4 regions of the Rossellomorea sp. RS05 genome follow, and region 2 is predicted to be linked to each of the others. Evidence: riboswitches for the same ligand, from Rfam matches in the RefSeq annotation. Region 2 holds a riboswitch; each other region holds the start of a gene.
The links. Region 2 has a riboswitch for S-adenosylmethionine ahead of ABJ225_RS03445 (methionine biosynthesis PLP-dependent protein). Riboswitches for the same ligand answer to the same signal wherever they lie in the genome.
Positions count from the first base shown of each region.

Region 1: linked by a shared signal. The riboswitch ahead of ABJ225_RS14965 (homoserine dehydrogenase) and the one ahead of ABJ225_RS03445 (methionine biosynthesis PLP-dependent protein) in region 2 are both predicted to bind S-adenosylmethionine.
Region 3: linked by a shared signal. The riboswitch ahead of ABJ225_RS20840 (methionine ABC transporter ATP-binding protein) and the one ahead of ABJ225_RS03445 (methionine biosynthesis PLP-dependent protein) in region 2 are both predicted to bind S-adenosylmethionine.
Region 4: linked by a shared signal. The riboswitch ahead of ABJ225_RS18775 (methionine ABC transporter ATP-binding protein) and the one ahead of ABJ225_RS03445 (methionine biosynthesis PLP-dependent protein) in region 2 are both predicted to bind S-adenosylmethionine.

Region 1 covers NZ_JBDKWY010000005.1:260,449-265,835, reverse strand. Annotated here, with positions in the region: gene ABJ225_RS14985 (LysE family transporter) at 1-234, opposite strand, end outside; gene ABJ225_RS14980 (spore coat protein) at 387-983, shown strand; gene ABJ225_RS14975 (L,D-transpeptidase family protein) at 1,083-1,577, shown strand; gene ABJ225_RS14970 (aspartate kinase) at 1,578-2,768, opposite strand; gene ABJ225_RS14965 (homoserine dehydrogenase) at 2,793-4,034, opposite strand; SAM riboswitch class I at 4,140-4,244, opposite strand; gene ABJ225_RS14960 (DUF2254 domain-containing protein) at 4,474-5,387, shown strand, end outside.
Region 2 covers NZ_JBDKWY010000001.1:663,923-669,309, reverse strand. Annotated here, with positions in the region: gene ABJ225_RS03455 (bifunctional homocysteine S-methyltransferase/methylenetetrahydrofolate reductase) at 1-579, opposite strand, end outside; gene metC (cystathionine beta-lyase) at 595-1,782, opposite strand; gene ABJ225_RS03445 (methionine biosynthesis PLP-dependent protein) at 1,775-2,896, opposite strand; SAM riboswitch class I at 2,972-3,080, opposite strand; partial or broken gene ABJ225_RS03440 (alcohol dehydrogenase catalytic domain-containing protein) at 3,361-4,461, shown strand; gene ABJ225_RS03435 (tryptophan--tRNA ligase) at 4,552-5,387, opposite strand, start outside.
Region 3 covers NZ_JBDKWY010000012.1:64,583-69,969, forward strand. Annotated here, with positions in the region: gene ABJ225_RS20825 (ABC transporter ATP-binding protein) at 1-571, opposite strand, end outside; gene ABJ225_RS20830 (sensor histidine kinase) at 662-1,657, opposite strand; gene ABJ225_RS20835 (response regulator transcription factor) at 1,657-2,337, opposite strand; SAM riboswitch class I at 2,598-2,702, shown strand; gene ABJ225_RS20840 (methionine ABC transporter ATP-binding protein) at 2,772-3,785, shown strand; gene ABJ225_RS20845 (methionine ABC transporter permease) at 3,775-4,440, shown strand; gene ABJ225_RS20850 (MetQ/NlpA family ABC transporter substrate-binding protein) at 4,458-5,270, shown strand.
Region 4 covers NZ_JBDKWY010000009.1:29,113-34,499, reverse strand. Annotated here, with positions in the region: gene sufC (Fe-S cluster assembly ATPase SufC) at 1-32, opposite strand, end outside; gene ABJ225_RS18795 (YuzK family famiily protein) at 339-515, opposite strand; gene ABJ225_RS18790 (carboxymuconolactone decarboxylase family protein) at 757-1,122, opposite strand; gene ABJ225_RS18785 (MetQ/NlpA family ABC transporter substrate-binding protein) at 1,196-2,023, opposite strand; gene ABJ225_RS18780 (methionine ABC transporter permease) at 2,039-2,707, opposite strand; gene ABJ225_RS18775 (methionine ABC transporter ATP-binding protein) at 2,704-3,711, opposite strand; SAM riboswitch class I at 3,862-3,968, opposite strand; gene ABJ225_RS18770 (thioredoxin family protein) at 4,663-4,974, opposite strand; gene ABJ225_RS18765 (toprim domain-containing protein) at 4,977-5,336, opposite strand.

The DNA.
Region 1 (5,387 bases), on a different contig from region 2:
GAACGCACCCGACATCCACAGGATCAATTGGATGATCGGCGTGTCGATGAACGGTGCGAGCCCAAAGTAAATGGCAAGCATGAAGATGGCGTCGGCTCCCATGCCTCCGACGCCTACGAGCCATGAATGCCAAAACCCATAGCGTATCCCCTTGTCCAACTGAGCCGCATTGATTGGCCCCATCGGTGCAGACAAAGATAATCCCAGGAAGATATAACTGAAGAAAATACTCATGAATGCCCACCTTTACCACGTCTTTCTTCCATTGTATTCAGGCTTGTCTTGAAATAGTCGTGGATATTGTAGTGGGGACCTTCTGCTTTGCATGTAATCCTGCGCAGTGTACATACTAAATGGCGAATGACAGTTTCCAGGAGGGATACACAATGGACCAACAGCCTTTCAACCAGCAACACATGCAGGCACCGCCGAATCATGGCGGGCATGAACTATTTGATGCCCACGAAGTGATTGCAGGAATCATCTCCATGCTTGATCAGTATCAAATGTATGAGCCCCATATTCAGGATCCGGCCCTGAAGGACATCCTTCATCGCCAGTCCTCATTTGTGACAACGCTATATAATACCATTGTCGAAAGCTTCTCAACAGGCAGCAAGCCTCAGGTTCCGACACAGGTTTACGAGATGACGCAGGAGCATCAAACCGTTTATGGCATCAAAGCAGGAGCGCCCAAAAAGCCGAATGCGTCTGTACAGGACCTATCGGACAATGGCTTATCCGCTTACATGCTCGGTCAGACCAAGTCACTCGCCTCCCTTCTTGCCATGACGGCCCTTGAAATGACCAATCCCGTCCTGAGAAGAGTGGTGGCAGACAGCGTGCCGAACTTCATCGAGATGAGCTACGAAACCTTCCTTTATCAGAATAAACATGGGTACTATCAGGTTCCTCAGCTGCAGGCTCAGGACATGGCCCTCATGCTTCAAAGCTATGCCCCTTCCAATCAAACTAAGCATTGATCAAAAAATCCCGTCCTTCGTTTTGAAGGACGGGATTTTTCACATGCCCACCCATCCAGACATATGATGGTTGATAAAAAGGCATGGAGGTGTATTTCGTTGATCCATATTGTCAAGACAGGAGAAACGCTGTATCAGATTGCCACCGATTTCCGTAAGCCCCTTAAGACCATCATCGATGCCAATCCCGGTGTGAGCCCGGGAGCGATTTATCCAGGGCAGCCCATTGTCATTCCTGGCATCCCGAATACCCATACCATCCCGTACAGGATCGAGGTTTCAGTGAATAAACGGTGGCTCCGCCTTTATAAAAATGGAACACTGGTGAAGCAATATCCCATAGCAGTAGGAAGGATGCTCCATGAAACCCCGATCGGTGAGTTCATCGTGATCAACAAATCTCCCAATCCAGGTGGTCCATATGGGACGATGTGGATGAGCTTGTCGAAGCAAGGTTATGGCATCCATGGAACCAACGATCCAAGCTCGATTGGAAAAGCGGTATCGGCTGGATGCATCCGGATGCAGAATAAGGACGTGGAGGAGCTGGCAGGAATCATCCCGGTGGGAACACCTGTCATGATCACCCCTTGATCACCTCACGACCCTTTTGGCCCCGGAAGCATCGAGACCGGCAAACGTGTGGAGCACGTCAGCAGCTCTGTAAATATCCTCCGACCCGATAAGGGCCGTTACCTTTTCCGGATCTTCATGGATGGAAGATACATCGATTCCGGAATCACCAAGAGCGGACCTCACCCCGAACCTCAGAATGTCTGAACCTGGTGATTTCACGATGGTCACTTTTGCCTGCTCCACCTTCTTCGAGAATTCCTGGCCAAGATCGCGCAACAGATGCTCGACGTCGCTGCGGTCAGACGCATCCACCGTCAGGGTCAGATCCTGCCCCTTCCAGTGCAAATCGGGTTTCACGTGGATGACTTCGAGGGATTCCTTGAGAAGGGATTCCAACCCGTAAGCGGCATCCTTCATACTGATGGAGGCGACCTCATCTTTGAACGCAACTCCGACAGGGCCCCGATCAGTGATATGAATGTGGTCATCCACGAGTGTTCCCTCGCCTTTGATCAAGCCTGGAAGGATACGGAATGGAATCCTGCTCTTTTTTGAATGAAAGACGGCCCTGGGATGGATGACAGCTGCCCCGGAATCAGCGAGACAGAGAACCTCACGGTAGGTAAGATGTGGGATTCTCGTCGCAGCAGGGACAACCCGGGGATCGGTCGTATAGATCCCATCTACGTCCGTATAGATATCACAGCGCTCCGCACCAAGGGCTGCAGCAAGGGCCGTCGCCGTCGTATCGGAACCTCCCCTTCCAAGGGTCGTGATTTCACAGGCATCTGTGAATCCCTGGAATCCCGCCACCACAGGGATGATTCCTTTACGGAGCTCATCCTGCACCCGGGATGGGTCGATCCCTTTTATCCTGGCCTTCCCATGGACGCCATCTGTTCTGATGCCCGCTTGTCGCCCAGTAAGGGAGACGGCTTTGAATCCCGCCTCTTGAATCGACAGGGTCAACAGGGCAATGGTGATTTGTTCACCAGTGGATAACAGGAGGTCCATTTCCCGTTTCGGTGGATGGGCCGTGATTTCCCCCGCGAGCTTCGTCAAATGGTCGGTCGTGTCACCCATAGCGGACACGACGACGGCCACTTCTTTCCCCTTTTGCTTCTCACGGATGACATGCTGGGCCATCCGTTTGATTCTTTCCACCGATCCCACTGAGGTGCCTCCGAATTTCTGTACGATGATCTCCACCATGTCCCCTTCTTTCGTAAATAGTTAACGTACCGATGCTTCCCTTTTCAGTCTGGACTCGAGGGGAAGTTCCTTCAAGACAGGATAGGGCTGCAGCCTCTCATCTGCTTGCTGCACTGCGTTCAACTCTTCTTCACTACCTCTGATGAAGAGATACAGGTGGCCACTCAGTGTGATGCGGTCCAACAGATCAAAGCGGTCGACCCATTCCGGCAATGCCTCATCCGGAGTCCTCACCACCCATTCACCATCACGGCCGGAAAGGGATTCGACTCCTATTCTGGCACGCGTCTCGGAAGATGCGTATCTTCCTTCGATCAGTGAGAGAAAATCCTCCACCATCGCACTTCCTGTAGGTAATTTACCCGCTCCCGGTCCTGAAAGAGTGACCCTTCCCACCAGGCTCCCTTTTACAGACACAACGTTTTCAACATTCTCCACTCCATAAAAAGGATGGGATTCCTTCACCAATACGGGTTCCACTACCCCGCTTATGCTTTCCCTGTCCCTTTGAATTGACCCGACATGCTTGAACCGGAGGGAGAAGGATTCAGCGGCCTGCAACCAATCGCTGGTTAGATCCGTGATCCCTTTTTTCGGGACCGCTTCCCAGTCGGGCTGACAATGGAAGGCTGCTCGACTGAGGATCATGAGCTTATAGAAGGCATCCTGTCCTCCAACATCACTGGTGGGATCTGCTTCTGCGTATCCTTTTTCCTGAGCAATAGAAAGGGCCCGCTCGAAGGACAAGCCTTCTTTCCTCATCTGGGAAAGGATGAAATTGGAGGTCCCATTCAATATGCCTTGAATATGTGTGATTTCATTCACATTCAGAAGTTGCCTGATGGCACCGATAATGGGAAGTCCTCCTGCCGTAGTCGCTTCAAATCCGACTGCGACTGCCCGTTCACGCGCACGTGTCAAAAGGTCCTCACCCTTCGAGGCAAACATCGCCTTATTGGCCGTTACAACATGGATCCCCCGTTCGATGGCCTTGGTGAGATAGGTGTAACCAGGTTCTTCCCCGACAATCGCTTCAAACAAGACATCGATGCCCTCATCTTCCAGGATTTCGTCAAAGTCCGTCGTGACCTTGATGCTTGGATCAATCTCTCTTTCCTTTAATGGGTCTTTGATCAAGATGGCACGGATCCGCACCTCTTTTCCCGTGATATCCTTGATCCTTTCGCGATGTGTGTCCAGGGCTTCGTATACTCCCTGACCGACGGTTCCGAATCCGAGTAGTGCTACGTGCAATTCTGACATGTTTCTTCCTCCTAAAGGGTTGAATGACTTGGTTGAAAGATGGCAGGGGAAACAAAAAAGTCCCCTTCTTATGGTTAAGAAGAGGGCTTATCAGGCAGGCTCCTCCCCTTATCTTCCAGATCACCATCGATCTGTAGGAATTGGCACCTTTCATGATTGCAGGTTGCCGGGCTTCATCGGGCCTATTCCCTCCGCCGCTCTAGATAAGAGTGTGTGTTTTTCTGGTTTGTTCAGTCAATAAGTATGAGTAGGATTATATAGGGGATCAGGGCTTTACGTCAATAGGTTTTTTATCTTTTCTGATAATTAGACTCTTTTCGACCCCTTAAAAACAGGGCTAAAAAAGATTTATTTAAAATACCTCAAAATACGTTTTAACCCGCACATGGAGGGAAACAAATGACTACTCAACACCATTCAGAAAGGATCGGGTTACACCATGTTTAAGAAATTCCTGCCAAATGACGTCCAAAAGTACCTGCTCATGTCCAAAAGACAGCGGGCTCACGAAATCCAGCTCACCATCTGGTTCATGCCCTTCCTTTACATCTGCCTGTCCCTGCTGCTTGTGGCATGCACCTTGTTCCTAGATCTGAAAGTAGAGCTGTCTCATTATGTACCAAAGCTCTTCAGCATGAATGCATCGGTCACAAGGACGCTTGTCAGCACCCTGATCGGCGGGGTCCTCACTCTGAGCGCCTTTACCTTGAACTCCCTTCTCGTCGTCCTTACGACATTCAGTGGACAGTTCTCGCCCCGCATGCTGCTGAATTTCATTTCCGATAAAAAGACTCAGCATGCTCTCGGCATCTTCAATGGGAGCTTTGTCTTTGTACTATTCATCTTCCTCTTCATCGGAAGTTCAAAGAAAGAAATGTTCACCGCCGCACCCGTCTTGACCGTCATCGTTGCCTTCATTGCGGCCATCACCTTCATCTTCTTCATCAACCACGCCTCTACGTGGATGCAGGTCCATAATATCACCTACAACATGAAGAAGGTATCCGAAGTCATGATCAATCAAACACTGAAAAAAGATCTGGAATGCCACCGGACAAAGGATGATCATCCCCAGTTCGATCTGGATGAAAGCAAGTGCCTGAATGTCAAAGCAAAGGCTTCTGGCTACGTACAGATTATCGACTTTCATTCCATGATTGAGAAAGCTCGGGAGGATGGGATCATCGTACGTCTGCACTTCAAGATCGGCGATTTCGTCCTCTGCGGCAACGACATTATCTGCCTTTACGGTGCGGATGAAAAAAAAGTCGATATGGAAAAATATCTAGCTCTAATTGAAATCGGACATAAAGAAACGGAAATTCAGGATCTTCAAATGGGAATGCATAAACT
Region 2 (5,387 bases):
ACCGAGGAGTTCCAATTCCCCAAGGGCGTCCTTTATATCCATCCCGTTTTGCAATACTCCGGTTTCATGCATGGATACCTGTGCGATGACCGGCAGATCGGTCTCTTTCTTCACGATTTGCAAGACGGTTTTGAGCTCTTCAAAGTCGTAATAGGTTTCGAGGAGGATCCCATCGACCCCTTCAAGGAGCAAGCAGTATAGTTGTTCTCTAAAGCCCCTTTTCACTTCTTCAAGGCTGATATGCTGATTGATGGCCCGGATCCCCCCGATGGTCCCGAGGATATATGTTCCTTGCCCGGCTGCCTTTTTCGCCAGTCGTACGGCTGCTTCATTGATTTCTTTCACCTGATCTTGAAGACCATATCTGGAAAGTTTCGCATAATTCGCACCATACGTATTGGTCTGGATAATATCGGCGCCTGCATCTATATATTGCTTATGCACATTGACGATTTCTTCAGGATGGGAAAGATTTAATTCTTCAAAACATCGGTCCACCCCATACGAGTATAGGAGGGTTCCGACCGCACCATCCGCAATCAGTATGTTTTCAGATAGTGCATCCAATAAAGCTCTCATTTTGTTCCATCCCTCCTATAAGTTAATGATCTTTGACGGTTTGTTTGATGTAATGGCATCCAGACCTTTGGAAAGATCCGCAATCAGTTCATCGACATTTTCCAGCCCTACCGAAAGTCTGAGAAGACCATCGGTGATCCCTCTTCTTTCCCTTTCTTCACGAGGCATGGAAGCATGCGACATCCTTGAAGGATAGGATAAAATCGACTCCACTGCACCCAGGCTCACAGCAAATACCGGAATATGGATATGGTCGATGAGCTGCTTTACTTCATCTGCCCCCTTAAGTCGGAAGGAAAGCACCGCTCCCGGCCCTTCGGCCTGCCTTACTTGGATTTCATGACCCTGGTGATACGTGAGGCCCGGATAATATACATGCTCCACTTCACCCCTTTTCTCAAGGAATCTGGCAATCTTGAAGGCTGATTCGGACGACTCTTTCAATCTCACATGAAGAGTCTTCATCCCGCGAAGCAACAGCCAGCAGTCCTGGACACCAAGGACTGCCCCAAAGGAATTCTGCAAAAATGCGAGCTTTTTGGCAATCTCTTCATCTCCTGTAACGGCGAGTCCCGCCAAGACATCACTGTGGCCGGCGAGGAATTTTGTGGCACTGTGAAGGACCACATCCACTCCGAGACTGAGCGGTCTTTGGAGGAGGGGCGTCATGAATGTATTATCAAGGAACGTCATACACCCATGGGCTTTAGCAAGCTTGACGACCCCTTCAATATCGGTGATATTGAGCAGCGGATTGGAGGGGGTCTCCATATAGATCACCTTTGTATTCGGGCGAATGGCGCAGGCGACTTCGTGAAGATCTTTCATGTCGACAAATGAGTACTCGATCCCGAATTTGGTCAATACTTCCGTGATCATCCTATACGTGCCTCCGTACACCTCTTCAGATACCAGGACATGGTCTCCGCCTGATAACAAAAGGAAGCTAGTAGAAATGGCTGCCATACCCGATGAAAAAGCAAACCCTCTTACACCGCCCTCAAGTTCCGCGATGGCTTCTTCGACTTTCTCACGAGTGGGATTACCCGAACGGCTGTAATCATAGTTTCCATACTGATCAAAATCTGATTGGTGGAATGTGGTCGCATGATGAATCGGCGTACTGACGGCGCCGGTCTCTTTATCCACTCCATTACTGTGGATGAGGGATGTCTGGATGCTGAACTCCTTTTTATCACTCATATAAAAACACCTCTTTCTCCAGATTCGTCAATACTTGCTCAAGGTCTTGAATCAGATCGTCTGCATTTTCGATTCCCACTGAAAATCGTAGTAGCCGGTTGCATATTCCGAGAACGATCCGTTCTTCTTCGGGAATATCCGCGTGCGTCTGGGTAGCCGGGTATGTGATGAAACTCTCCACTCCCCCAAGACTTTCAGCGAATGTAATCAACTCCAGGCGCTCCAGGAACGGCCCGACCCACTCCTCTTTCCTCAGACGGAACGAAAGCATTCCGCCTTTCCCTGTATACAGGACATCAGTGATGGATGAGTGACTTTCAAGATACGAAGCAATTTGTTTCGCATTTGATTCGTGCTGTTTCATCCTCAAGCCAAGCGTCTTCATTCCTCTTATCAAGAGCCAACAGTCCAATGGTGCAAGGGTGGCACCGATAGAATTCTGAACCGTATAGATTCGGTCGGCCAGAGATTCTGAGTCGACCACCACTACACCGGCTAGGACATCGTTATGACCTCCAAGATACTTCGTTGCACTATGGACGACGATATGAGCACCCTCTTCAATCGGTCTCTGAATGACCGGGGTATAAAAGGTATTGTCCACAATGAGCAGTACATTATGTTTCCTTGCCACCCGGCTGATTTCCCGGATCGGCGCTTCATTCATCAGTGGATTCGTCGGAGTCTCTACAAATATCCCCTTCGTGGATGGCGTGACAGATGCTTCCACTTCTTCAATGCATGCTGTATCCACAAAGCGGAATTTAATCCCATACTGTGCTTCGTATTGTTTAAACAGCCTGTAGCTTCCCCCATAAAGATCTTTGGAAACGACCAGTTCGTCACCGCTTTGAAATAGGGACAGAACAGCGTGGACCGCAGCCATGCCGGATGAGAAGGCATATGCTTTCTGCCCCCCTTCCAGTTGCGCAAGTATTTCTTCCAATGCACTTCTCGTTGGATTCCCCGTACGTGAATAATCGAAGCCCGTCGACTGCCCGATGCCCTTATGTTCATACGCTGTCGATAAGTGGATGGGGAGACTGACAGCACCTGTTCCTGCATCCTTTCTGTTCCCCGCCTGCACCAGTAATGTTTCAATATGTCGACTCATCGTGACCTCTCCTTTAATCCTATTTACATCAAAAAACCTTCTTATACGAATAAGAAGGTTTGAATGGTTAAGTCCCTCTTATCGCCCAAGCCTGTATCAGCTTGCTGGAATTAGCACCATACCTTGTTCACGGCTGGTTGCTGAGGTGTCATCGGGCCAGTCCCTCTACCTCTCTTGATAAGAATTGCGTATATGATTGTTTAATGGCTTTCCCATAATTTATACCAGTAAAGGGAAAATGTCAATGCGAATTGACGAATTTAAACCAAAACTCAGACTTCTTTCATGGTCATAGATGCATTTTTCACCGCATTCACTTTTTTTATGAAGAAAGGGTGGATGACGATGAAATGCAGTTCTTAGGTTTACCTCACCCCTATTACCTCAAAACAACTACCATAATCATACAAAATATGAATGGAGTGACATCGATGTAAGCAGTAACGTTCCAAGGCAAAGAAAACATGTCGGTGAAGGAAGTCGAAGATCCTGATATCCAGGAAAGCACAGATATGATCGTAAGAATCACGGCAAGCGGAATTTGCGGATCGGACCTGCACTTATATAAGGCAGGAATCGAACCACCACGGGATTATGTGGTCGGTCACGAACCGATGGGAATCGTCGAGGAAGTGGGAGCAGACGTCAAGACATTGAAAAAAGGAGACCGTGTCGTGATCCCTTTCAATATCGGCTGCGGAGAATGCTTCTTCTGTCAGAACCAGATGGAAAGTCAATGTGATGAATCGAACCCCCATGGTGAAGTCGGCGGGCTTTTTGGTTTTACCGAAATGAACGGGAATTACCCTGGTGGACAAGCCGAATACCTGAGGGTCCCTTACGCAGATTTCACCTCGTTCAAAGTCCCCGAAGAAAGTGAACTTTCTGACGAGAATGTGCTTTTCCTTTCAGATGTCATTCCTACTGCATATTGGAGCGTTGAGAACAGCGGTGTATAGGCTGGTGATACCGTCATCATCCTCGGCAGTGGTCCAATCGGACTCATGGCTCAAAAATTCGCCAGGTTAAAAGGGGCAAAAAGAGTCATTGCCGTTGATCAGGTAAGGCATCGCCTTGATCATGCCAAGAAGACGAATGGAGCAGAAATCTATGACTTTTCGGGAAATCCGGACATCGGACAGTTGTTGCACGAAGATACGAATGGAGGAGCAGATGTCGTGATCGACTGCGTCGGGATGGACGGGACTGTTGCTTCCGGTGAATCATTCGGATCTGATTTTGATAATCAGTTCGGTACGATCCGTCCTATCATCACTGCTTCTCAGGCGGTGCGCAAGTTCGGTACTGTTCAGTTGACGGGCGTCTATGCGACTGGAGCAAATGGTTTTCCGATCGGTGACTTCTTCAGCAGGAACGTTTCCCTTAAAATGGGCCAGGCTCCAGTGATTCATCTGATGCCGAAGCTCTACAGCATGATTGAAGATGGAGCTTTTGACCCGACTGATATCATCACCCACTCGCTTCCTCTGGAACAGGCAAGCGAAGGCTATAAAATCTTTGACGAGAAATCCGACGGGAACATCAAAGTGATTCTGAAACCATAAAGAAGCCCGCCCATTAAATCGACCAAGGCCGGACCTCCTTATTACCAGGAAGTCCGGCCTTTTGATTTAAGCAATAGGCATGGGTTCGCATTAAAGAATCCCTATTTTTTTCTTGATTTCTGTCAGAAAAGGAGCGGTTGTCTCCCTTGCCCTTTGTGCTCCGCGGGCCAGTATTGCCTCCATCTTTTCAGGAGAGCCCATCAGTTCCATGTACCTTTCCCTCGGCCCGGTCATTTTTCCATTGATGGCGTGGAACAGTTCCGATTTCGCCTCTCCCCAGCTGATTCCATCCCTGAACCGGTCTTTCATCACGATGACCTCTTCCGGAGAGGCGAATTCCCTGTACAAAGCGAAAATCACAGATTGATCATGGTCCTTAGGGTCTGTCGGAAGCGAAGAATCGGTCTTGATCTTATTGATCAACTTCTTCAGTTTTGCGGGTTCTTCGAAAAGGGGAATGGTATTATTGTATGATTTGCTCATTTTCCTCCCATCCAAACCAGGTACTACAGCCGACTCCTCCTGGATGAAATGTTCAGGAAGTTTGAAGATTTCTCCGTACTGCTTGTTGAAGTATCCTGCAATATCGCGGGCAATTTCGATATGTTGTAACTGATCTTTTCCCACAGGGACCTTGTCTGCCTGGAATAACAGAATATCGGATGCCATGAGGACAGGGTATGTGTAGACACCCATGTTCACGCCATGATCAACTTCCTGTCCAGCCCCCTTGTTGCCATCGGTCATGGCTTTATATGCATGTGCACGGTTCATGAGTCCTTTTGGCGTAACACAGGAGAGGATCCATGTGAGTTCAAAGATCTCCGGTACGTCAGACTGTCTATAAAACGTTACCTTTTCAGGGTCAAGACCCAGTGCTAGCCACGCTGCCGCAATCCCCCTTGTAAGGTTTCTCATTTCTTCCG
Region 3 (5,387 bases), on a different contig from region 2:
ATGTCTTGTTGAACATTTTGAGGAGTTCCATGATCTCCTCGGAGTTCTTGCTGTCAAGGTTCCCCGTCGGCTCATCGGCAAGCATGAGAGCCGGGTTGCTGATGAGGGCTCGGCCGATGGATACACGCTGCTGTTGTCCACCGGATAGCTGATTCGGCAGATGGCCGAGCCTTTCAGTCAATCCGAGTCTGGTTGTAATGTCATTGAGCTGCTTCGGATCCACTTTCTGCTTATCAAGAAGCATTGGAAGTGTGATATTTTCTTCCACCGACAGGATTGGGATCAAATTGTAGAACTGATAGATGAGCCCGATCTGCCTCCTTCTGAATATGGCAAGCTGGGTTTCATTCAAGCTGTACATATCGGTGTCGTTGACGAGGACGCGTCCCGAGCTTGGGCGATCGACTCCTCCGAGCATGTGAAGTAGCGTCGATTTACCAGAACCCGAAGGTCCGATGATGACGACGAATTCCCCTTGTTTCACTGTGAACGAAACATTATCGAGTGCTTTGACCGCCGTTTCCCCTTTTCCGTACACTTTAGACAGATTTTCAATTTGTAAGATATTCACAAAATTGTACCTCCAGTTGGTTGATGCTTTTAGTATATCTGCCTAAAATGACTCTTCCGTGACAGTGAAAGTGACAATTCTGTCACCTGGCTAGATGGTATGTTTGTAGATTTTGAGTGAGAAGGTCGTTCCCGCAGGGCTGCTTGATACTTCAATGTCACCGTCCTGGTTCTTCATGATGCTGTAGGCCATGGCAAGGCCGATTCCGACGCTGTCTTCCGTGGCATTCTTTCCCCGGTAGAAGCGCTTGAAGATATGGGGGAGGTCTTCCTTCGGGATCCCGCTGCCTTGATCAGTAATGGTGATTTCAGTGAAAAGGGCATTTTCCTGAGAGGCGATGGTGATACGTCCTCTCTCTGATGAGTGTTCGATGCTGTTTTTCAATATATTGATGATGGCTTCCTTCGTCCAGTTCCCGTCTCCAACAAATGAGGCCGGTTCGTCTTCAATCTGAAGTGTTACGTCCTTGATCTCCATGGGGATGAGAAGAGGGTCCACGGCATCCCGTATGAGGGCAGACACGTCCACATTCTCCTTCTTGAAGCGTGCCGTTCCCGCATCGATCTTTGAGAGTTTCAATAGGGAGGAGACGAGCCATTCGATCCGTTCAAGCTGGACCTGGATACGGCGTGTGAATTCCCGGCGTTTTCCTTCATCCAAGCCCGGATTCCTCAACAGGTCGGACATGACCATCATGGAGGTGAGGGGTGTTTTAAGCTGATGGGAAATATCCGAGATGGCATCGGTCAGTTTGAGCTTGTCTTCCTGGAGGCGTGAGCTGTTTTCCGATAGTCGGAGTGTCACCTTGTACATATCGGACTTCAGGATGCTGAGCTCCCCCTCATGGTTGTCCCGAACGTCGAGGGAGTAGTCTCCATTTGATATCTTTCGAAGGTAGTCGGAAAGCTTCCCGATTTCCCTGTAGCGCCAGGCTGTGTAAAGCATGAAGCTTGTGATGAGTAGGAGGGAGGTGACGGCTATGGCCACAGACGCTTGCAGACTTATGTAAGATGCGCAAATTGTTCCGATGACGGCGATGATCACGATCGTTACAAGGAACACCCGTATTTCTTTATTCCTCAGCATCAGCGGTCTCCTGCCTTATAGCCCATTCCACGGATCGTCTTAATGATACCGGGGTTCTGCGGGTCGTCTTCCAGTTTTTCACGCAACCGTTTGATGTAGACGGTGAGGGTGTTATCGTTGACGAAATCGCCTGCCACATCCCAGATTTTCTCAAGGAGCTGTGTACGCGTGAGCACCTGATCCTTGTGCTGGGCAAAAATCAGAAGGAGCCGGTACTCGAGGGCCGTCAGCTGGATTTCTTCGCCGCCCTTATATACTTTGCCTTCAGCCGGAAGGATCTTGATGTCGCCGAGTGTGAAATGGGCAGGCGTCTGCTTATCGTAGCGGCGTAGGACCGACTTGATCCGTGACATGAGTTCCCTGACACGGAACGGCTTTGTGATGTAATCATCTGCTCCCATATCAAGACCCATGACCACATTGACTTCTTCGTCCATGGCCGTCAGGAAGATCACCGGTTTATCGGTCTTTTTCTTTACGAGGGAGCACAGGTCATAGCCGCTCCCGTCGGGAAGGGACAAATCAAAGAGGAACAGATCAATCTCTGTCCAGCGGGTGTTGATCATGTCCTCAGCGGCAGCGACATTATGGCAAACAAATGTGCCGAATTGCTCGTTCTGCAGGGAGTATTCAAGTCCTGCTGCAATCGTCTTATCGTCTTCAACTAATAGAATATTCATAGTGACCTCCGGATCAATGATGATGTAAGCCTATCATATGGAAAATGGCAGGCTTCGTCAAAGTGGTGGCAGTATGAACAGGGACCAATGATTGGCGGAAATGAGCAAACCTTTCGAAAGGACCAAAAATAATTCGAGCCTAATCTTAAAGTGAAGGTAACGCTTACATGGTTTCCATAGGTGTGAATGGTAGTTGACACCCAACCAAATACCCATTATTATCTCTTATAGATGAAATCTTCAAAAATTATATAGTATTCAAATTATCAAGAGCGACCGAGGGATCAGGCCCTATGACGTCCGGCAACCTCCATATGGAACGGTGCTAATTCCTGCAGGATGGTTTTCATTCTGAGAGATAAGTCGATGATCGATATGCGATGCTTCTTTCAGCTGAAAGAGGCATTTTTTATTGGAAAAAGAGGTGAAGCGCAATGATCGAGATCAACCATCTTGTGAAAGAGTATAAAACGAAAAAGCAAACTGTGATCGGCGTCAATGACGTTTCCGTCAAGATTGAAAAGGGAGAAATCTTTGGAATCGTCGGGTATAGCGGAGCTGGGAAAAGCTCCCTCATTCGTTGCTTGAATCTGTTGGAGAGACCTACTTCAGGTGAGGTCATCATCGACGGACTGGACTTTACGAAGCTGTCTCCACGCGAGCTCAGATCGGCAAGGCAGAAGACGAGCATGATCTTCCAGCACTTCCACCTGATCAAGGCAAAGACGGTCTACGGCAATCTGGCATTCGCCCTGAAAGCGGCCAAGGTGCCAAAGGCTGAGATCCGGCCGCGTGTGGAAGAGCTTCTCGCCATGGTCGGCCTATCGGATAAGGCAGATGCCTATCCCGCTCAGCTGAGCGGAGGTCAAAAGCAGCGCGTCGGGATTGCCCGGGCACTTGCGAACAATCCATCCGTTCTTCTGTGCGATGAAGCAACATCCGCCCTCGACCCGAATACCACAAGGTCGATCCTGAAATTATTGAAAAAGCTGAACGAAGAGCTCGGACTGACCATCGTCCTCATCACCCATGAGATGGAAGTCGTCAAGGAAATCTGCGACCGGATGGCCGTGATGCAGGATGGACGGATCATTGAAGAAGGTCCCGTATATGATCTCTTCTCGAATCCGAAGGAGCCCCTGACCAGGCAGTTCATCGAGACGATCCTTCAGTTCGACCTGCCGGATCATTTGGCGAAGGCAAGGAAAGGGACGTTGATCAAGATCCAATTCAAAGGCTCCATTGCAGAAGAAAGCGTCGTGTCCGATGTCTTCCAGCGGTATCACGTGAAAGGGAATATCCTTCACGGGAAGATCGAATACATCCAGGAAGTGCCACTCGGGATCTTCATCATGGAATTGATCGGAGAACGCGCCGAAATCGATGCCGCCATCGAATTCATTACCCAGCGTACGCAAAGTCTGGAGGTGCTTGAAGATGCTGCCTGAAGCCATCATTGACATCTTGCCGGATCTGAATCAGGCATTTTTAGAAACATTGTATATGGTGGGGATATCCCTGTTGATTGCTGTTATCATCGGACTTCCCCTCGGAGTGCTTCTTTTCACAACGGATAAGGGGCTGTTCCTCGAAAACCGCTTCGTGAAATCCATCGTTGGATTCATTGTGAATATGGTCCGGTCGGTCCCGTTCATCATCCTTCTGGTGGCGCTCCTTCCTCTGACGAAGATCCTCACAGGGGATGTGATCGGACCGACGGCGGCTTCAGTCTCCCTATCCGTCGCTGGAATTCCGTTCTTCGCCCGGATCGTCGAAACCGCACTGAAGGAAATCGACAAGGGAGTCATTGAAGCATCGGTATCCGTCGGGGCGAGCCCGTGGATGATCATTAAGGATGTGCTTCTTCCGGAAGCCAAACCAGCTGTCATCCAGGGCGTCACCATCACGGCGATATCCCTTATCGCTTACTCCGCCATGGCGGGTACAATCGGCGGGGGAGGGGTCGGTGACCTTGCCATCCGGTTCGGATACTACCGATATGACAACACGGTCATGTTCACGACGGTGGTCGTCTTGATCTGTCTTGTACAAGTCATCCAATATGCCGGCGACATTTTTGCCAAAGCAGTAGACAAACGATAGATAATGGAGGAAACACAATGAAAAAATGGACATTACTACTCGGCCTTGCCATCGCAGTCAGCCTCATGGCGGCGTGCGGCAACAGCAGCGACAAAAAAGATGAAAAAGACATCACCATCGGAGCCACAACCGGACCTTACAGCGATATGGTGACAAAAGCCATCAAGCCGGGTCTTGAAGAAAAAGGCTATAAAGTGACGGTCAAGGAATTCAATGATTACATCCAGCCAAATAATGCATTGGCACAGGGTGATCTTGATGCCAACCTGTTCCAGCATAAGATCTACATGGAAAACTTTGCGAAAGAAAACAAGATCGAGCTTTCCGAGCTGATTTCCGTTCCTACGGCTCCGATGGGCATTTATTCTGATAAGTTTGATTCCATCGACAGCATCAAGGAAGGAAGCCAAATCACAATTCCGAACGATCCTACGAATGCGGCACGTGCGTTCCAGATCCTTGCCGATGCGAAGCTGATCACGTTGAAGTCGGACAGCAATCCGCTGACGGTTTCGGAGAAGGATATCGAGACGAATGCGAAGAATTTGAAGTTCAAGGCGATTGAAGCGGCTCAGCTTCCACGTACGGTGGATAGTGTCGATTTGGCGGCTGTGCCTGGGAACTTTGCTCTTGCGGCGGATATGGATCTGCTTGATGCGCTTCAGCTTGAGAATATGCCGGATGAGTACCGCAACCGGGTGGTTGTGAATACGGATGATAAGGATTCACAGGTGTCGAAGGATATCAAGGCGGTTGTGGAGTCGGATGAGTTTGAGAAAGTGATTGATGATGAGTTTAAAGGGTTCGGGAAACCGGATTGGATGGAATGAGTTTTGGGAGTGTGGCCTTTTGGGTCATGCTCTTTTTTTTGATGGGACCCTAAGAGCTAAGGGTCCGTGCCTTTCCGCTGCGGTGGGCTGCTTTCCGCGGGGAGGGCGTTGAGCCTC
Region 4 (5,387 bases), on a different contig from region 2:
AGATCTTTGATTGTTAAAGTAGAACCTGCCATGTATATTACCTCCGTGACTTTATAAATGAAATAAAGGGATTCTTTATCCATTCTCAATTTATTATCATTACAATCTTATAACAAATAAAAGCTATAATCAACTTTTTCAGACAAAAGGGGACGGCGTGGAAACGGGAAAAAATACCCTTCTATTGTTGGCCCAAACGCCCTTCTGCATACATGATCCGTCCCATGAGCAAATCACGTTCCTACATCCCCTACCTTATCACGGATGAATGCCCATTTAAACCTCTATACATAAGAAAAACCAGTGATTCATCCATCACCGGCTCCTCCGTCATTCTTCTATATATTAGCATGCACTTTTCGATCGAGTGCAGCAATCATCCTGCGGCTTTCCCTATAATCCTTCTCTCTCTGCTTCTCTACTTGCATCCGAACTTCATGCTTTCGTTTGTACACCTCGTACCCTACTCCGTGGGCTCCATGCATGGCCTTTTCCATTTCGCTTGTGTACGACATACTGTCAAGAGAGTCGATAGTGAATCATTCCTTTCAGGTTTTTGTGTTACTCATTAAGGATACTACCCTGCCATTCTTTTGCCAAAACGTGTGTGGGGTGATTTTTTCAGAAAATCATCCTTCACTCCTGTTCTGCGCTAAATTGTCAGACTTTCTTACACGTTTCCGCCTGTATCCTCCTGAAAGGAGTTCATCCTCTTTTGAAATGCAAAAAAAGAGAGTCCGAAGACCCTCCTTTCATTTAATGCTTCAGTTCATTCAGATCGTGCATGGATTGCTGAACAAGCGTGACCGCCTGGCTCATGGCTGCTCCGCCTCCAAATGCAGCAGTTACTCCCACGGCTTCAAGGATTTCCTCTTCCGTACATCCTTGATCGAGACAACCCTTTGTGTGGTAGATGATGCAGTACTCATCTTGAGAATACAAACTGATGCCAAGGGCGATCAGCTGCTTCTCTTTCTTTGATAATACCCCTTCACGGAAACAATGCTCCGTGAAAGCATTGTATTGCTGCGCCAGGTCCGGCATTTTTTCAGTGAAGATCCCAAGCCCCGTCTTATAATCGAGCAGGGCCGCTTCCGTCGTATTTCTAGGCTCTACCTGCATCACTTTCAGCTCCATTCTAATTCGAGTGATCGAAAATAGTATGAGCTTATTGCAAAAAGATTATGTTTGGTATTTATTCTTTGACCGGAACCACGGAACCTTTCCACTCTTTATTGATGAAGTCCTGAATTTCATCAGACTGAAGCACCTTCACGAGTTCCTTGATTTCTTTTTTGTCTTCATCGCCTTTTTTGACCGCGATGATGTTCACATACGGTGATTCCTTGTCTTCAATGGCAATGGAATCCTTGACCGGATCCAGTCCGCTATCGATGGCATAGTTGGAGTTTATGACGACTGCATCGCCTTCTTCATTATTGTAAAGCTGAGTAAGAAGGGCCGGCTCGTATTCGTAGTCGAATTTCAATTTTTTAGGGTTTTCGGCGATATCATCCAATGTCGCCTGGGTTTTATCGATCCCATCCTTCAATTTGATCAGACCGTTTGCTTCAAGCAAAGTCAGGATCCTTCCGTGCTCTGCCACGGAGTTACTGAATAGAATGGTTCCGCCTTCCGGGATATCTTTAAGGGATTTATGCTTCTTCGAGTAGACAGCCATCGGTTCAATGTGAATTCCGCCGGCACTGACGAAATCATATCCGTGTTCTTTCTTTTGCCCCTCAAGGTAAGGAATGTGTTGGAAGTAGTTCGCATCCAGGTCCCCGCTGTCCAGATCTTTATTCGGGAGTACGTAATCCTGATACGTCTCGATCTTCAGGTCGATCCCTTCTTTTTCAAGGATCGGTTTTGCTTCCTCAAGGATCTCAGCGTGAGGGACATTGGATGCTCCGACCACGAGTTCCTTTGAATCGCCTGAGCTACCGTTGCTCCCGCCGGTTCCGCATGCTGCCAATCCTATAATACTCGCTGCTGCAATCGTTCCCACTAGCCATTTTTTCATCTGAATTCTCTCCTTTTATCGTTTATCTATTTTATTGGTGAAATAATCACCGACAAGCTGAATGATGAATACAAGAACCAGGATCAAGATTGTCGCCGCCAAGGTGACATCGGTCCTGCTGCGCTGGAATCCATCCAGGAATGCCAGATTCCCGAGACCGCCAGCTCCGATGACGCCTGCCATTGCGGTATAACCGACCAATGCGATGGCCGTCACGGTGATTCCCGAGATGAGAGCCGGCATGGATTCTGGGAGAAGGACCTTCATGATGATGGTACTCGTCTTGGACCCCATGGCTTTCGCTGCTTCGATGACCCCTTTATTGACTTCGCGGAGGGCGATTTCCACCATCCGGGCATAAAACGGGGCAGCACCGATGATCAGGGCCGGCAAGGCCGCGTTGGCCCCCCGGATCGTCCCGATCAATACCTTCGTAAATGGAATCAGTAACACAATCAGAATGATGAAAGGGATGGACCTGAATATATTGACTGCCGCATTGGTAATCGAATAAGCCGCCTTGTTCTCCCAAATGTTCCCCTTCGATGTAAGGAACAAGAGGATTCCAAGGGCAAGACCGAGGAAAAAGGTCAAAATGACCGACATCCCCGTCATGTATAAGGTTTCAAGTGTTGCCTCCCACATTTTCTCCCAATCGACATTCGGAAAGACTTTTTCAATCATCTCTCCATCACCTCCACTTTCACTTGATTTTCAGCAAAAGCGACGGCCTGATCCACAATCAATGGATCTCCGGTGAGCTGGATGAACAACGTTCCGAAGGCCCCTTTTTGCGTTTGGGATATCTGCCCTTGAAGGATGTTCACTTCAATATCGAACCGGCGGATCAGCGCTGTGATGAGAGGCTGATCTGTGCTTTCTCCTACAAACGTCAGTTTCAGCACCTTCCCATCCGGACAATGTTCCAAGACATCATCCGATTCCTGTTGCTGAGAAACTTCTTTTACAAAACGCTTCGTCACTTCTTCCCTAGGGTTCCGGAACACGTCAAGTACGTCCCCTTCTTCCACGACTTTACCTGAATCCATGACCGCTACCCTGTGACAGATCTTGCGGATGACATGCATCTCATGGGTGATCAACACGATCGTTAATCCAAGGCGATCATTGATATCCACCAGGAGGTCGAGGATGCTGTCTGTGGTCTGTGGATCAAGGGCGGAAGTCGCTTCATCGCATAGCAGCACTTTCGGATCATTCGCCAGCGCCCTGGCAATGCCGACCCGCTGCTTCTGCCCTCCACTCAATTGCGATGGATAAGAATCACCTCGGCCTTCAAGCCCGACCAGGTTGAGAAGCTCATTTGCTTTTTTGATCCTCTCTTTTTTCGATACACCTGCAATTTCGAGGGGAAACTGGATATTTTCCAGGACCGTCCTCGACCAAAGAAGGTTAAAATGCTGGAAGATCATACCCATTGACTGCCTTGCCTCCCTGAGGGACCTCCCTTTTGCCTGTGAAATGAGCTGACCGTTCACATCGACGGAACCATCAGTAGGGACCTCAAGCCCGTTCAGCATCCGGATCAACGTGCTCTTTCCGGCTCCACTGTATCCGATCACACCGAAGATTTCTCCATCCTTGATGGTCATATCCACCCCATCGACAGCTGAAACCGTTCCGTTTTTCGTTTGAAAGATTTTTTTTACATCAGAAATCGTAATCATGTTGTATCCACCTCGCCATCAGTAAAACCACCGGTTTACTAGGAATTATATCCAAATGACGTTTGCTGTTAAATCATCGAACGTCATTTGAAAAATAAAAATGCCTTTCTGCGATAAGCAGAAAGGCATACTATTTCAATAGCAGACTTTCTCTCATCTGTCGAAGCCTTCGCTTCGAGTGAATTGGCACCGTGTCAATTTTCATTGACGGTTGCCGGGTTTCATCGGGCACTTCCCTCCACCACTCTTAATAAGAGATAAACGTTATTTAATTATCCATACTAAATACTCAGAAATTTGTTACTAAAAAGATACTATCACCGAATAAACATGGTGTCAATTCATTTTTGCACATTATACGCTCACTGGTTCAACGATGTGAAAACGGGTCAACCAAAGCACGGATTCAGCAAACAACAAATGCCGGTAACCCCCACGGACTACGACATCCTTTTTATCAACAAGGGAAGTTAATCGCTCATTCCCTGCAAATAAAGAAAGTAACTGCCGGACCTCTCCAGCAATTATCGTCAGATGGGGATCAGGGTGTGGTTCGGGAAGTACGGCGCATCCCTTATTCGAAATAGACAGACTGTACCCGCTTGAGCCACTTTGGAAGTGTAGGACGAAAGGTGTGTCTGGAAATAATAATTGTAAGTGATACCTGGTCTCGCATTGATCTACTACTTTCTCTAAATACTCTCTCATGCAACCCCTCCAGTATCTCGGATACTTAACTAATTCCACTACTGGATTGTTTATCCTCCCGTACTTTCTCGACAGATTGTGGACGGACTGTCGAAGGAAGGGCCCAATAGACAATATATTGGCGGGTTCGTTTCATTTCCCGAGAAATATGTCCCGGTATGTAGAAAAGTCGTAGTGGTTTCCGTTGAAATCCATCTATTTCTTTTGCTATTCGAGCATAAAAAAAAGGCCTTTTTGGCCCCTTCACGCTATCTTATTCAATGCTTCATACAGAAACGGTACAGACTGGAACGCATAGATCCGGTCGACCTCGACTCCATCTTTGAACAGGAGGAGGCAAGGAACGCTCTCGATCGCATACTCAGTTGCGAAATCCGCCATGTAATTCAGATTTGCCTTTGCAAAAACAAACGGTTGGGGCAGATTTTCTACGATCTCGATCATCCTCCCTGCAACCTGACAGGTCCCACACATGGGTGTATACAAATAGAGGGCAAGCAGTCTTTCATTCTTTCGAATCGTTTGCAGCGCTTCATGGCTGTTCAACTCTTTCAAAGCTAATTCATCCTTTTTCCAAGATATTGTTGGTGGACATCAATATTGGCTCCGATCAAAACGGAAGCGAGGTGATATTCCGGGGCAGCAGCCACTTCCTTGTACATCCTGTCGATATACAGGTGGCCTGCTTCCGGGAACTCCCGCTTGAATTGCTTGCGGAGTTTTTCACCGGCTTCGTCGGCATCCACAAGGATGTATACGTCCCTGTCGATTAATGAATCAATCAGTTCGTCCATTTTAGTCAGACTGATCGTACCATTGGTACAAATGATTTCCACGGGCTCACTGATGATATCTTTGACCTTTCGTTTATCGGATGTGCCTTCTACGATCAGGACTTTTTCATCCACGACTTCCATGACAATCACCTTGACTTTCAGTGAAGTAGTAAAAGATTATTAATGGTCCAC